Regions from separate parts of the Geobacillus sp. GHH01 genome, predicted to be linked through region 1. Evidence: a T-box and tRNA genes for the amino acid it is inferred to sense, from the RefSeq annotation. Region 1 holds a T-box; the other holds one or more tRNA genes.
The links. The T-box of region 1 lies ahead of GHH_RS13370 (valine--tRNA ligase). A T-box ahead of a tRNA ligase gene usually reads a tRNA of that ligase, here a tRNA-Val.

Region 1 (6,427 bases):
CCGATCCAATCACCTGTCACCGCTTTCTGCGGATGGGACGAAAGGTCCGCCAGCTGTTCCGCCGCCGCCGCGCGCGGAAAGTCAAACGTGGTAAACGTGATCGTATCTGCAAGCTCATCAAGCTGCCGAATCATCCGCTCCAGCGGCTTGTCGGTCAGCGCGGCGAACAAGACATGGACGCGCTTGTCGGGATAATGAGCGCGCACCGTCTCGACAAGGGCGCGAATGCCGGCTTCGTTATGGGCGCCGTCGAGAATGATGAGCGGTTTGCCGCTCACCCGCTCAAACCGGCCGGGCCAAGCAGCAGTGGCCAGCCCATCGGCGATATGCTCCGGCTCGATTAAAAACGAATAGCCAAGGCGCAACAATTCTGCCGCCATCACCGCCACCGCCGCATTGTCGACTTGATGGGCGCCGGGCATTTGAATGCGCAAATCGCGGTATTCGGCAAACGGCGTGGCGAGGGAAAACTGCTCTCCTTCGGCGATCGTTTTCCAGTCTGTTACAGTAAAATCAACGCCGAGACGATATGTTTTCGCCTTCCGCTCCGCCGCCGTTTTGGCGATCACTTCCCACGCCTCCGGTTCCTTCACCGCCGTCACAAGCGGCACGCCCGATTTGATGATTCCGGCTTTCTCCGCGGCGATTTGCCCAAGCGTATCGCCTAAAATGTTCATATGATCGTAGCTGACGTTTGTAATGACAGAAACGAGCGGATAAATGATGTTAGTTGAGTCCAAGCGGCCGCCGAGCCCGACTTCAATGAGCACGATGTCTTGAATGTTCTGTTTTCCAAAATAATACAGCATCATCGCCGTGATCACTTCAAACTCGGTCGGTCCGCCAAACTCTGTTTGTTCCAACTCATCGGCAAGCGGCTGAATGACTCGCACGAGCTCGACGATCTCTTGATCGGAAATCGGTTCGCCGTTGATGCTGATTCGTTCGTTAAACTGCTCGACATACGGCGAGGTGAACGTGCCGACCGAATAGCCCGCCGCCTGCAAAATCGAGCGCAAATAGGCGACCGTTGACCCTTTGCCGTTCGTTCCCCCGATATGGACGGCGCGGACGCGGCGTTCCGGGTGGCCGAGTTGTTCCATCATCCATTCCATCCGTTTCAATCCCGGTTTCATGCCGAGCCGCAGCCGCCCGTGAATCCAAGCGACTGCTTCTTCATACGTTCGAACCATGTTCATCGTCCTCCTTTTTCCATTGGTGTCTTGCCGCCCCCTGCCGGCTTCATGCGGCAGATGCGCCACACATCGAGAAGCGTGGCGAAAGCGAGTATATGTTGACAACAAACCTCTTCTCAGAATATGACAAACCTTCCATCATGATCCATCGAAAAAGACGAATCCACAGGAAAGCGGATTCGTCTTCATCATAATCAACCGCCAGATCGTTTGTCTACCGTTTGAGCTCGGCGAGGCGCGCCTTGACGGCTTCGCGTTTTTCGATGTAATCTTGCCGCTTGCGCCGCTCTTCTTCGACGACATGAGCCGGCGCTTTCGCCAAAAAGCCTTCATTCGCCAGTTTCTTTTCGACGCGCTCGACTTCTTTGTTCCATTTGTCAAGCTCTTTTTCAAGCCGCTTAATTTCTTCCTCAATATTGATCAATCCTTCAAGCGGCATGATGAGCTCGGCGCCGGTGACGACCGCCGTCATCGCTTTGTCCGGCGCGGGAACGTTTGTATCAATCAAGAGCTCGCTCGGGTTGCAGAACCGCTCAAGATAGGCGCGGTTTTTCATGAGCACCGCCCGCACTTGTTCATCTTTCACCTTAATATAGAGCGCAATCGGCTTGCTCGGCGGCGTGTTCACTTCGGCGCGGACGTTGCGGACGGCGCGGATGATGTCAACCAACAGCCGCATTTCTTCCGCGGCTTCTTCGTTCGACAGCTCAGGGCGCACTTGCGGCCACGGAGCGACGGTGATCGATTCGCCTTCATGCGGCAAGTTTTGCCAAATTTCCTCGGTAATGAACGGCATGAACGGGTGAAGCAGGCGCATCGTGTTGTCGAGCACATACGCCAACACGGAGCGCGTCGTCTTTTTCGCCGCTTCGTCGTCACCGTAAAGCGGCAATTTCGCCATTTCAATGTACCAGTCGCACAAGTCGTCCCAAATAAAGTTGTACAGCGTACGCCCCGCTTCGCCGAATTCGTATTTCTCAGCGAGCTTCGTCACCGTCTCGATCGTTTCGTTGAGACGCGTTAAAATCCAATGGTCGGCGACCGTTTTTTCGCCGCTCAAATCAAGCTCCTCGTACGTCATGCCGCCCATGTTCATCAAGGCAAAGCGCGAGGCGTTCCAAATTTTGTTAGCAAAATTCCACGTCGCTTCGACTTTTTCTGTGCTGAAGCGCAAGTCTTGCCCCGGCGAGCTGCCGGTCGCCAAGAAGTAACGGAGCGCATCGGCGCCGTACTGGTCGATCACATCCATCGGATCGACGCCGTTGCCGAGCGACTTGCTCATTTTCCGCCCTTGGGCGTCGCGGACGAGGCCGTGGATGAGCACGTCTTTGAACGGGCGCTTGCCGGTGAATTCGAGCCCTTGAAAAATCATGCGCGACACCCAGAAGAAAATGATGTCATAACCGGTGACAAGCACATCGGTCGGGTAGTAGCGCTTGTAATCCGGCGATTCTGTATCCGGCCAGCCCATGGTCGAGAACGGCCAAAGCGCCGAGCTGAACCATGTGTCGAGCACATCGGGGTCTTGTTCCCAGTTTTCGATGTCTTTGGGCGGTTCATGGTCGACGTAAATTTCACCCGTTTCTTTATGGTACCATGCCGGGATGCGATGCCCCCACCAAAGCTGGCGTGAAATGCACCAGTCGCGGATGTTTTCAAGCCAATGCAAATACGTTTTTTCAAACCGTTCCGGCACGAACTGCACTTTGCCGTCGGTTTGCTGGAGCTTGATGGCGGCTTCGGCGAGCGGCTTCATTTTCACGAACCATTGCGTCGACAAATACGGTTCAATAACTGCGCCGCTTCGTTCGCTATGGCCGACCGAGTGAACATGCTCTTCAATCTTAAAGAGAACGCCTTGTTCTTGCAAATCGCGGACGATCTGCTTCCGGCATTCAAACCGGTCAAGCCCTTGGTATTGCAAGGCGTTTTCGTTCATCGTGCCGTCTTCGTTCATGACGAGAATGCGCGGCAAGTTGTGGCGGTTCCCGATTTCAAAGTCGTTCGGGTCGTGCGCCGGCGTAATTTTGACCGCCCCAGAGCCGAACTCCATGTCGACGTACTCATCGGCAATGATCGGAATTTCACGGCCGACGATCGGCAGCTTGACCGTTTTGCCGATCAAATGCTTGTACCGCTCATCATCCGGATGGACGGCAACGGCCGTATCGCCGAGCATCGTTTCCGGGCGGGTCGTGGCCACTTCGATGAAGCCGGAGCCGTCGGCGAGCGGATAGCGCATATGGTAGAGCGCGCCTTTGACCTCTTTATACACGACCTCAATGTCCGACAACGCGGTTTTCGTCACCGGGTCCCAGTTGATGATGTACTCGCCGCGGTAAATAAGCCCTTTCCGGTAGAGAGAGACGAACACTTCGCGCACCGCTTTTGAGAGCCCTTCATCGAGTGTGAACCGCTCGCGCGTGTAATCGAGGCCAAGCCCCAACTTCGCCCATTGGCTGCGAATATGGCCGGCGTATTCTTCCTTCCACTTCCACGTTTCTTCTAAAAATTTTTCCCGGCCTAAATCGTAGCGCGACAGCCCTTGCTGGCGCAGCTTCTCTTCCACTTTCGCCTGGGTGGCGATGCCGGCGTGATCCATTCCCGGAAGCCACAGGACGTCATACCCTTGCATCCGTTTCATGCGCGTAATGATGTCTTGCAGCGTCGTATCCCACGCATGCCCTAAGTGCAATTTGCCGGTGACGTTGGGCGGCGGGATGACGATCGTAAACGGTCGTTTGTTCGGATCACCGGTCGCTTCAAAAAATTTTCCTTTCAGCCACCATTCGTAGCGCCCCGCTTCGACCGCGCGGTGGTCGTATTTGGGCGGCATCGACACTTCGTGCTGTGCCATGTTTCATTTCCCTCCTTCAACATAATGGACAATGCGGCCGACGGCGGCTTCCCACTGAGCAATGCCGCGCAGCCGGCAAGCAAAAAAGCCCCTTTCATCCAAAAAGGACGAAAGGAGCTGCTTTCGCGGTACCACCTTTTTTCTTAAGCCTAGAAGGCTGGTGATGGAAAGGTCTGCAACACGGCCAAACCACCGGTGAAAAACCGGCTTCGTTTGGCGAGCCAAAAGGTTGAGTTGACCAACCTTCTAGAAGCTTAAGCGCTTCATTGGCATAACGGCATGACGCCGGCTTCCTCTACTCGGCAGCAGCGCCTTTCAAAGAAGCAGCTCAAGGGCGACCTTCCAGCAGCCGTCATCCTAGGAAATCTCGCAGCTTCTGATTCCCCTCTCTGCAGGCGCGGACCGCTGTACTCCTCCCCGTCTTCGCTTTTGTCATCATGGTTCGATTATTATACTACCATTGTCCATCATCTTTGCCAAGTTTTTATTTATTTATTCCATCCGTGTGCATTTGGTGACAAACCATCGCACGTTTCATATTGTATAGTAAACCGGAGAAGGAGGGAATGTCGATGCGGCGATTCAACCCGTATTCGTGGCCGCCGTGGCTGAGGCAAGTGCGCGCCGTCTGCGCCCAAGTGATCATCCCGCTCACCATTTTTCAAGCGATCCGCACCATTTTTCTGCCAACGACGTTTGATGTCATTTTATTGGCCATCTTCGTTTTCATTGCCGTGGCGCTCCATCTGGAATGGATTTAGTGCGACGCCGTTTTGTTTGGGCTGCATTCAAAACCCATTTAATCATTGCTGCTTTCATCCGCCGGCGGTTCGTTGTCTACCGCTTCTTCCTGCTGCCGCACGGCGTCGCGTTGGACAAGGTGCATAACGAGCGCCTCCATATTTTTGAACGCCAAATAACGACGCTGCAACGCGGCCACATATTCCCGTTCGTTCCGCTCGTTTCGCGAAGCGGCCTCATACCGCTCCAAACAGCGGACAAACCCACGCGGCTCCGCCAAATGGCTGTATAAAAACGCCCGCTCCCCGTCGGACAGCGGCAACTCCTTCTCGTACTCCTCCATTCCTTCAAGCCACTCGCGCCCAAGCGGCGGCATTGTCTGTACGTGAAAACGGAGCGCGGCGATCACATCAAAGAGCGGCGAATTCCAATGCGCCCGCTCCCAACTGATCCAATACGGCGGGATATAGTGGGAGAGGCGCGCTTTGCCGTGCACCCAAGCGATGCGCCATTGCTTCGTCTCTTTGAGCGTCTCTTCCCACACATCGAGCCGTTCTTCAGCGAACGAGTACGCGCGCATCACCTCATGAAAATACGTGCAGCATTGGAGCTGAAACGGAGACATGTACCACGCCGCTTCGTACCGCTCAATCCGTTCTTCCCACACCGTCCGCGCCCGTTGCCATTCGTCCTTTTTTTTCTTTCGGTACGCCGCCGCCTCTTCCTCACTCACCTCGATCGTGCGGACGGTGGTGCGATGGAGGCGGGCGAGCTCGCGAAAAAAGGCGTCCACGGCATCCTTCTCCACCTTTGATTCGCCGTCATGCCATGCTTGCAAATAATAAAGACGGCCGCCTTCTGTGGCAAACAGCGACCGCCGCCGCGTCAGGTAAAGCGGGAGACAACGGGGGCCGCCATGCTGAAGAGACTGCCAAACGGCGGCGGCTTCTTGCTCGCTTTCAAGCGTCTTTAAAGCGAAAACGCCGCGGTTCGTGTATACCTTGACGGCTTTGCCTCGCTGCTCCATGCGCACTGGACGAAGCCCATACTGGACGAGCACAGCATCATATCGGTCAGACTGTGCGGCCATCGTTACGCCCCCTTATCGGCAAAAGAAACGGAAAGCGTCCCTTTTATGAGAAAGGACGGCTTCCCGCCATGGCCGGAATATACAAAAGCTGCCCCTCGTGCACGTCATCTGGGCTTTCCAAATCATTGGCGCGCAAAAGCTGCGAGACGGTCACATCATACCGTTCGGCAATCTTGTCCAATGAATCTCCTTGCTGGACGATGCAAATTTTCAGTTTCGTAAACTCTTCCGCCTCGCTTTTCGCAAACAGTTTCGTCAAGTAAAGCGCATTTTCGCTTTTTGTTTTCGTTTCTTCTTCCTCTTCTTCCTCAACCGCCTTTTTCGCCGCCCCGATCGATACCTTCGCCTCAGTTGGCGGCAGCAGCGAAGCGATGTCTTCCTCCGTCTGTGCGCTGACCGTCTTCGTTTCCGTCTCAAGCGGCAAAAACGGCTCTTTGGCCTCCTCTTCTTCCTCAGCCTCCGTTTCTTCATGACGCATGGCGGCCGGCTCCATGACGGAAACCGTCGTTTCGCCGGCGGCAAAAGCCGGCTGTTCATCCGCCT
Region 2 (6,427 bases), 1.7 Mb from region 1:
TCCCCAATCAAGTCCTCGAGCTCGTCGCCAATATCTTCCGCGGGTGGCGCCCCTGTGCGCAACTCGGTCAAAATGGCTTGCAACAGTTCGCGCTCGTCCTCCAAAATGTCCCGCTGTTCTTGCTCCTCATCAAGAATGCGGCGCAAAATTCGTTCGGCATCTTCCCCGTGATCGGCGATGGCTTCTAATAGAGAGACAATTTGTTCGACGGCCGAATCATCCAAATCTAGTTTTTCAAGCCATTTGCGGATCTTTTTCAGCTCTTTCACTGCTTCGCGCAAATGTTTATGTCCCAACGCCTCTTCCTCCTTCCTTTTCTTCCATTCGTTAACTACGTTATGCACCGCTCTTTCATTCGACACGGGTGCGTATCCGAGGAAGAAAGAACGATTTTTTTAGCCACGGGCATGGGGAAAACGGTTGAACTTTGTCGGGGGAATGACAGGTAAATGATAGGACAATTCTACTGTTTTCCTAAAAAATCAACGATTGCCTCTCACCGTTAAGAGAAAAAATGGATATATAGTGGATGAGGTGATTGATGATGGTGCCAGAGCGAAAAAAAGACTTCATCAGCGTCGTCATTCCGTGTTATAACGCATCCCGTTATATTGAGGACTGCCTAAATGGGCTGTTCAATCAAACATATCGCCAGTTTGAAGCGATTATTGTCGATGACGGATCGGACGATGGGAGCGAAGAAGTCGTGAAGCGGTGGATGAACGACCATTCCCCGTTCTTCCCGGTCGTCTATATCAAACTCCCGCGCAACGTCGGTTTTGCCGGGGCGCTCAATGTCGGCTACTTTTTAAGCAAAGGTGAGTACATCGCTGTCCATGACGCCGACGATATTTCCCATCCGGAGCGGTTCGAAAAACAATGGAAATTTTTGAACGAGCACCCGCACATCGCTTTAATCGGCACGAATTACGCCGCCTTTCCCGACGGACACTTCGACCGAAAGACGCCCGCCAACTGGCTCGCTTACGGGCGCGACATCCGCCGCGTCTATGTGGAAGGGAAACATTGCATTTGCCACGGCACGATCATGTTCCGCGGCGCCGTGTTTGACCAACTCGGCGGGCCGACAAGGCGGATTCGCGGCGCCGAAGATTATGAGTTTATTGTCAAATGTTTAAACGCCAAGCTGGAAGTGGAAAATTTGCCTGACATTTTGTACTACTACCGCAGCCATCCGCAACAGCGCTCGCGCCAGTTTTATAAGAAAGGAGGGAGCTGATCATGCGCGTATTCATGGTGCTAGATGGCCTTGACTTTGGAGGAACGGAAACGCACGCCTTCAGCCTAGCGAAAGAAATGGCCGCCCGCGGCGTTCATGTGGCCGTCGCCGCCCGCGGCGGGTCACTGGCCGATCGTTTTAGGGAAGCCGGCTGTTCAATTTATTTCATCGATTTTCCAACAGCGATCGAGATAGACGAACAACGGAAAGAACAGCTCATTCAGCAGCTTGAGGCGGTGATGAAGAAGGAAAACATCTCGATCGTTCATGCCCACCAGACGCCATCCGGCATCCTCGCTGCCACCGCTGCGCGCCGCCGCGGCATCCCGGTCGTCTTTACCGCCCATGGCACGTACTATCCGCCAGCCGAGCTTGAAGAGATGCTCCGTCTTGCTTCTGCTGCGATTGCTGTCAGTCCGCCCGTCGAGCGGCATATTGTCCCGCTCATTTCCAAACGGGTTCTCATCCCGAACGGCATTGACACGAACGAGTTTGCCCCGCTCGGCCGCGGAGGGCGGCAGACGCTTGGCATCCCGGACGACGCCTTGGTCATCGTCTATAGCAGCCGCCTCGCCTGGGCGAAAGCTGGCATTTGTTTTATGTTTTTAAAAGCGTGCAAAGATGTCAAACGGCTGTTTCCGACCTTGCACGCCGTCGTTGTCGGAGACGGCCCGCGCTTTTCTGACGTGCAGAGCCTTGTCCGCCTCATTCACCAAACGTGCCGCGAGTCGTTTCTCCATCTCGTTGGCGAACAAAGCGATATGGCTGTGTATTACTCACTCGCTGACGTTGTTGTCGGCACCGGCCGTGTCGCTCTAGAAGCGATGGCATGCGGCAAACCGGTGCTCGCCGCTGGCAACCACGGCTACTTCGGCGTTGTCGAGCCAAGCGGTTATGCCGAAGCATGGGAGTGTTACTTTGGCGATCACGGCTCGCGCCAAGGGTGCAGCCGCTATCTTCTTTCCCAAGACTTAAAACGGCTGCTTGCCTCCCCCTCATACCGCGAACAACTAGGCACGGCCGGACGGGAGTGGGTGAGACAGCAGTTTCATATCAAAACGTGTGTCGACCAAGTGCTTGGCGTATATGCATCCTTGTTGAAAGGGGAATCGTCATGATGAAAAAGGTGTTGTATATCGGTTGGATCGGCTTTCAAAACGTAGGCGACGAGCTGTTATGGAATCTTTTTGCCTCCTATGCCCGCCAATACGCCCCGGACGTTCAAATCATCCCATCGACGCCCAAGGTCAACTGGAAAGATACGAGCCCGTACGACGCCGTCGTGCTCGGCGGCGGTTCGCTCTTGCTTCCAGGCTACATGGCCGTTTTGCAAGAGGCGCACGAAGCTGGAAAACCAATATGGATATGGGGAAGCGGCATTGACTGGATCGGTGAAGCTGAAACCGACGCCTTGTGTGCAGGCGCTAAGCCAGCGCTTCACCGCCACTTTTCCGCCAACGACGTCGAGCTGTTCCGCACCGTCCTCGCCTCGGCCGCCTTTGCCGGCATTCGCGGCCCGCTCAGCGAAGCGGTATTAAAAACGTTAGGCGCCTATCCTGCAAACGTCCGCGTCATCGGCGATCCAGGGCTGTTATTGCAGACTCCCGCCTCAGCCGAACCGCCAAACAAAGAAAAAACGATCGGCATCAACTGGGGGACGACATACAATCGCCTATTCGGCCAACACGAAACACTCGTCGAAGACACCCTCGCCCGCGCTGCCAAAATGTGGATCGCCTCCGGCTACCGGATTCACTTGTACATCGTCTGGCCGAACGACCGCTCCGCCTGCGAGCGGCTGTACAAAAAAATTAACTGCCCGGAGCGCGTCACCTTCGACCGCGCACTATATGACGAACGGCAGTTCATCGAGCGGCTTCAGCCTCTTGCCGCCACCGTCAACTTCAAACTCCACGCTAATTTGTTGTCCCTGGCCGCCGGCGTCCCGGCCGTCATGCTCGGCTACCGGTTTAAAGTGTTCGACTTCGCCGCCTTGCTCGGCCTTGACCGGTATGTCGTCTCGACCGCGAGCCCGCAGCTTGAAACAGATTTGATCGACACCGTCGCCCTCGCGGAACAACACCGCCGCCGGATCATGGAACAATACGAAACCGCCCGCCGCCAGTACATTCCGCTCTTGCTCGAGCCGTTTGAGCGCGGGTTGTTTCGATAAGGGGGAGGCGCGGGCTTTCCCTTTTTTCATGATGAACACTAATTTTTTTAAAAAAGTGTTTGACAAACGAGGAAGGCATATATATAATAAAAAATGTGTTTGAAAGCGATATGACCTGTTAGCTCAGTGGGAGAGCACTTCCTTGACAGGGAAGGGGTCGGGGGTTCAAGTCCCTCACAGGTCATCACAAAACACCTCGATCTCGATGGAGATCGAGGTGTTTTTTTATTGCCCCGCCGCCTATGCGAACACAAAGAGTGAGTAAAATATTTGTGGGTGAAATTCAGGAAGGATCCCCGACGAGCGTAGCGAATTTTTGTTCGCCACGCTCGTCGGGGCCACCAATCCAAAAACAAATCTCATGTAAAAAGGACTCTCTCCCTGCTATGATGGTGATGACCAACATCCATAAAACAGGAGGGAGGGAGTCCATGAAACATCTTACCACATAATGGCCCCTATTAAAAGAGTTGGAGGAGCAATTAGTAAGAACTCTTCAAAAGGTGTTCGCTGTCTTGTTGGCCGCCCTTTTGGAGGAGATTGATCAACAACTGGCGGAAGCGCGGGACAAGCGGCGGTATCAGCTGAAAGATAAACGGCCGACCACGATCCAAACGCTGTTTGGAGAAGTGGCGTTCCGTCGGAACGACTACTATGATCGACAAACAGGGGCCTATACCTTCTTGCTAGATGCCGAACTGGGCTTTGATGGAGCGCAGTCGATCAGTCCGTGCCTCGAGGAAACGGCGGTCGAGTTGGCCGTAGAGTGCTCTTCCTACCGCAAAGCGGCTCGCACGCTGGAGTCGATCGTGGGGTATGCGGTCATGAGCCACGAGGCGATTCGCCAACTGGTGCTGGAGGCCCCTGTCTCGCTGCACCACCCTGTTTCCCAACGGCACGGCCGAGTGCTGTTTGTGGAGGCGGAAGGACTCTGTTTCCCGCCAGGGGAAAGGGAAACGGGCGAAAGAAGAGAAAATCCTGGCGGTTCATGAGGGATGGAGACGAAGCGGTTCGCAGCTCGAGCTCGTGAACCGGCGCTGCTGCCTCCATGAAGGGGCGGGAGACGTGTGGGAACGGTTTGAAGAGTGGCTGATGAAGGAATATGCCTATGATCCGTGCCGGGACCTTTTGATCATCAACGGCGACGCGGCGTCGTGGATCACGGCCTGCTGGGAGTATTTTGGAAAGCGAGCCTGCTTTCAGTTGGATCGATTTCATGTGGCGCGGGAGCTGCGCCAATGCCTCTCCGGCCATCCGCGTTGGCGGGAGGTGCGGAGGAAGCTGGCGAAACAAGACGAAGAAGGACTTTTGGTCGAGCTGAACAGCGCGGTCGGCACGTTGGGGGACGAAGGCAAAGAACAACAGCTGGCCGCCTTGATTCGCCGGATCGAGTCGATGCCGGGATGCATCCGGGACTACCGGGAGTGGCTGTCGGAGCAAGGGGTGGAGACGACCGGCATGCGTCCGATGGGCCATGCGGAGAGTGTGATGAGCCGATTTGCGCATCGGGTGAAATCCCGCCGCAGCTGGAAAGACCAAGGGCTTCGGGCGTTTCTGAGGGCGATGGCAGCCCGAATCGACGGGATCGGGTGGAGAAAGGGACGGTGGGAGGAGCAAGAGCCCCAGTCGGCCGTCTCGGCCTCAACAAAGTCCAAGCGGATCGAACAGGCCAAACGGAAGGCAGGACGGTTGTGGGCGGATGTGATGCGACAAAACATCCCGTATCTTCAGCAGTCATCCGGGACGCCGATCCATCAAGCGTTGTCGGCGCTCCGGGATGGTGGTTGGGTGTAAAAAAATGGAATATCGTATCATCACCTCAAGATGAGGGATGAGAGTCCGAAAGCGCTTACGATATCAATTCCTGAAAATGGTTCACTAACCGGTGATTGACAACGTCCGTAGTGAACCGAAAAAATGTTCTCCACAAAGTCTTGACTGACTCGCAAAGTAGTTACCTAAGTAAATGAACAGACACTATAGTATACAGTATAATTTTTAAATGTCTATGTGGTCATTAGTTGTAAGCCTTTTGTTCATTTTTCCTGAAATTTTCCTAACTTCGTTATCTCACTCATCGTTAAAAATTGATGCGTGGTGCGTTTTTCCTTGTAAATTATCACTTTATTTCGGAACAAAAGAGCCATTTTTTTGCACATTCCTTCAGAAAGCCCTCTCCCCTTTTCTGAAAGAATGTGCTAAATTTTTTGTGAATTATTTCGGAAGAGAAAATCCATCGGTTCAGAGGAGGGGGAGGAGGACGTGATTCAATTTCATGACTTTGGCATTGACGTCCAAACGTATGCAGAGCGTGGAAAAGAAAACGACTTCCCTCTTCTGAAAAAGTGTCCGCATTGCCGGGCCAAGCGCCCGTTGCACCGCCACGGTTACTATGAGCGAAACGCATTGACCCCACATGGTGATGATCGCATTTGGATTGTCCGGTATCGCTGTCGGGAATGCTTGAAGACGGTGAGTGTGCTGCCTTCCTTTCTCCTCCCGTATTTTCAGTATACGTTGTCCGCCATATGGCAAGTCGTGAAAGAGCAGTTGGGATTGACCGAGGGGACGAACCGGGCTCCGTTTCTCCCGACAAAGGACGGCATCATCTTTTATGTCCGACGGTTCTGCCGAAACCTATCAAGCCTTCACAGCTTTTTTGCGAGGCGGTGGAGGATCATAGGCCCTATCGTGAAAAAAGAAAAGGAACGGGCTTCCTGGTGGATCCGGACGTTGGAGAAACACGGTCTCTATTCGGTCATCAGAGACATGTGGGAGGACGGATTCCGACACCCTTTTGCGAATCAAATGGGATCCTGATTTTACATACATATCCTAAATTGGAAATAGTTGAGGTTCCCACAAACCTTTCCTATCGACGGAGAAAAAGCGATCCGGTACGATAAGGGCAGACGGACCGGAACGGTCCTGATTCCAAGTGAGACAAGGAGGAGATTCGAATGGATGAGTCGATGAGACACGACATTGCCCTGTTTCGGTACGGGCTAATCGCT

Region 2: it encodes a tRNA-Val, which carries the amino acid that the T-box ahead of GHH_RS13370 (valine--tRNA ligase) is inferred to sense. The anticodon was not compared.

The regions. Positions count from the first base shown of each region.
Region 1 is NC_020210.1:2,701,658-2,708,084, forward strand. Features, by position in the region: gene GHH_RS13365 (folylpolyglutamate synthase/dihydrofolate synthase family protein) at 1-1,193, opposite strand, end outside; gene GHH_RS13370 (valine--tRNA ligase) at 1,411-4,053, opposite strand; T-box leader at 4,154-4,486, opposite strand; gene GHH_RS13380 (hypothetical protein) at 4,626-4,814, shown strand; gene ysxE (spore coat protein YsxE) at 4,853-5,884, opposite strand; gene spoVID (stage VI sporulation protein D) at 5,928-6,427, opposite strand, start outside.
Region 2 is NC_020210.1:784,161-790,587, forward strand. Features, by position in the region: gene GHH_RS04020 (hypothetical protein) at 1-296, opposite strand, end outside; gene GHH_RS04025 (glycosyltransferase family 2 protein) at 545-1,240, shown strand; gene GHH_RS04030 (glycosyltransferase family 4 protein) at 1,243-2,358, shown strand; gene GHH_RS04035 (polysaccharide pyruvyl transferase family protein) at 2,358-3,413, shown strand; tRNA gene GHH_RS04040 (tRNA-Val) at 3,526-3,597, shown strand; partial or broken gene GHH_RS17910 (ISLre2 family transposase) at 3,884-5,207, shown strand; gene GHH_RS19375 (DUF6431 domain-containing protein) at 5,676-6,233, shown strand; partial or broken gene GHH_RS04060 (helix-turn-helix domain-containing protein) at 6,374-6,427, shown strand, end outside.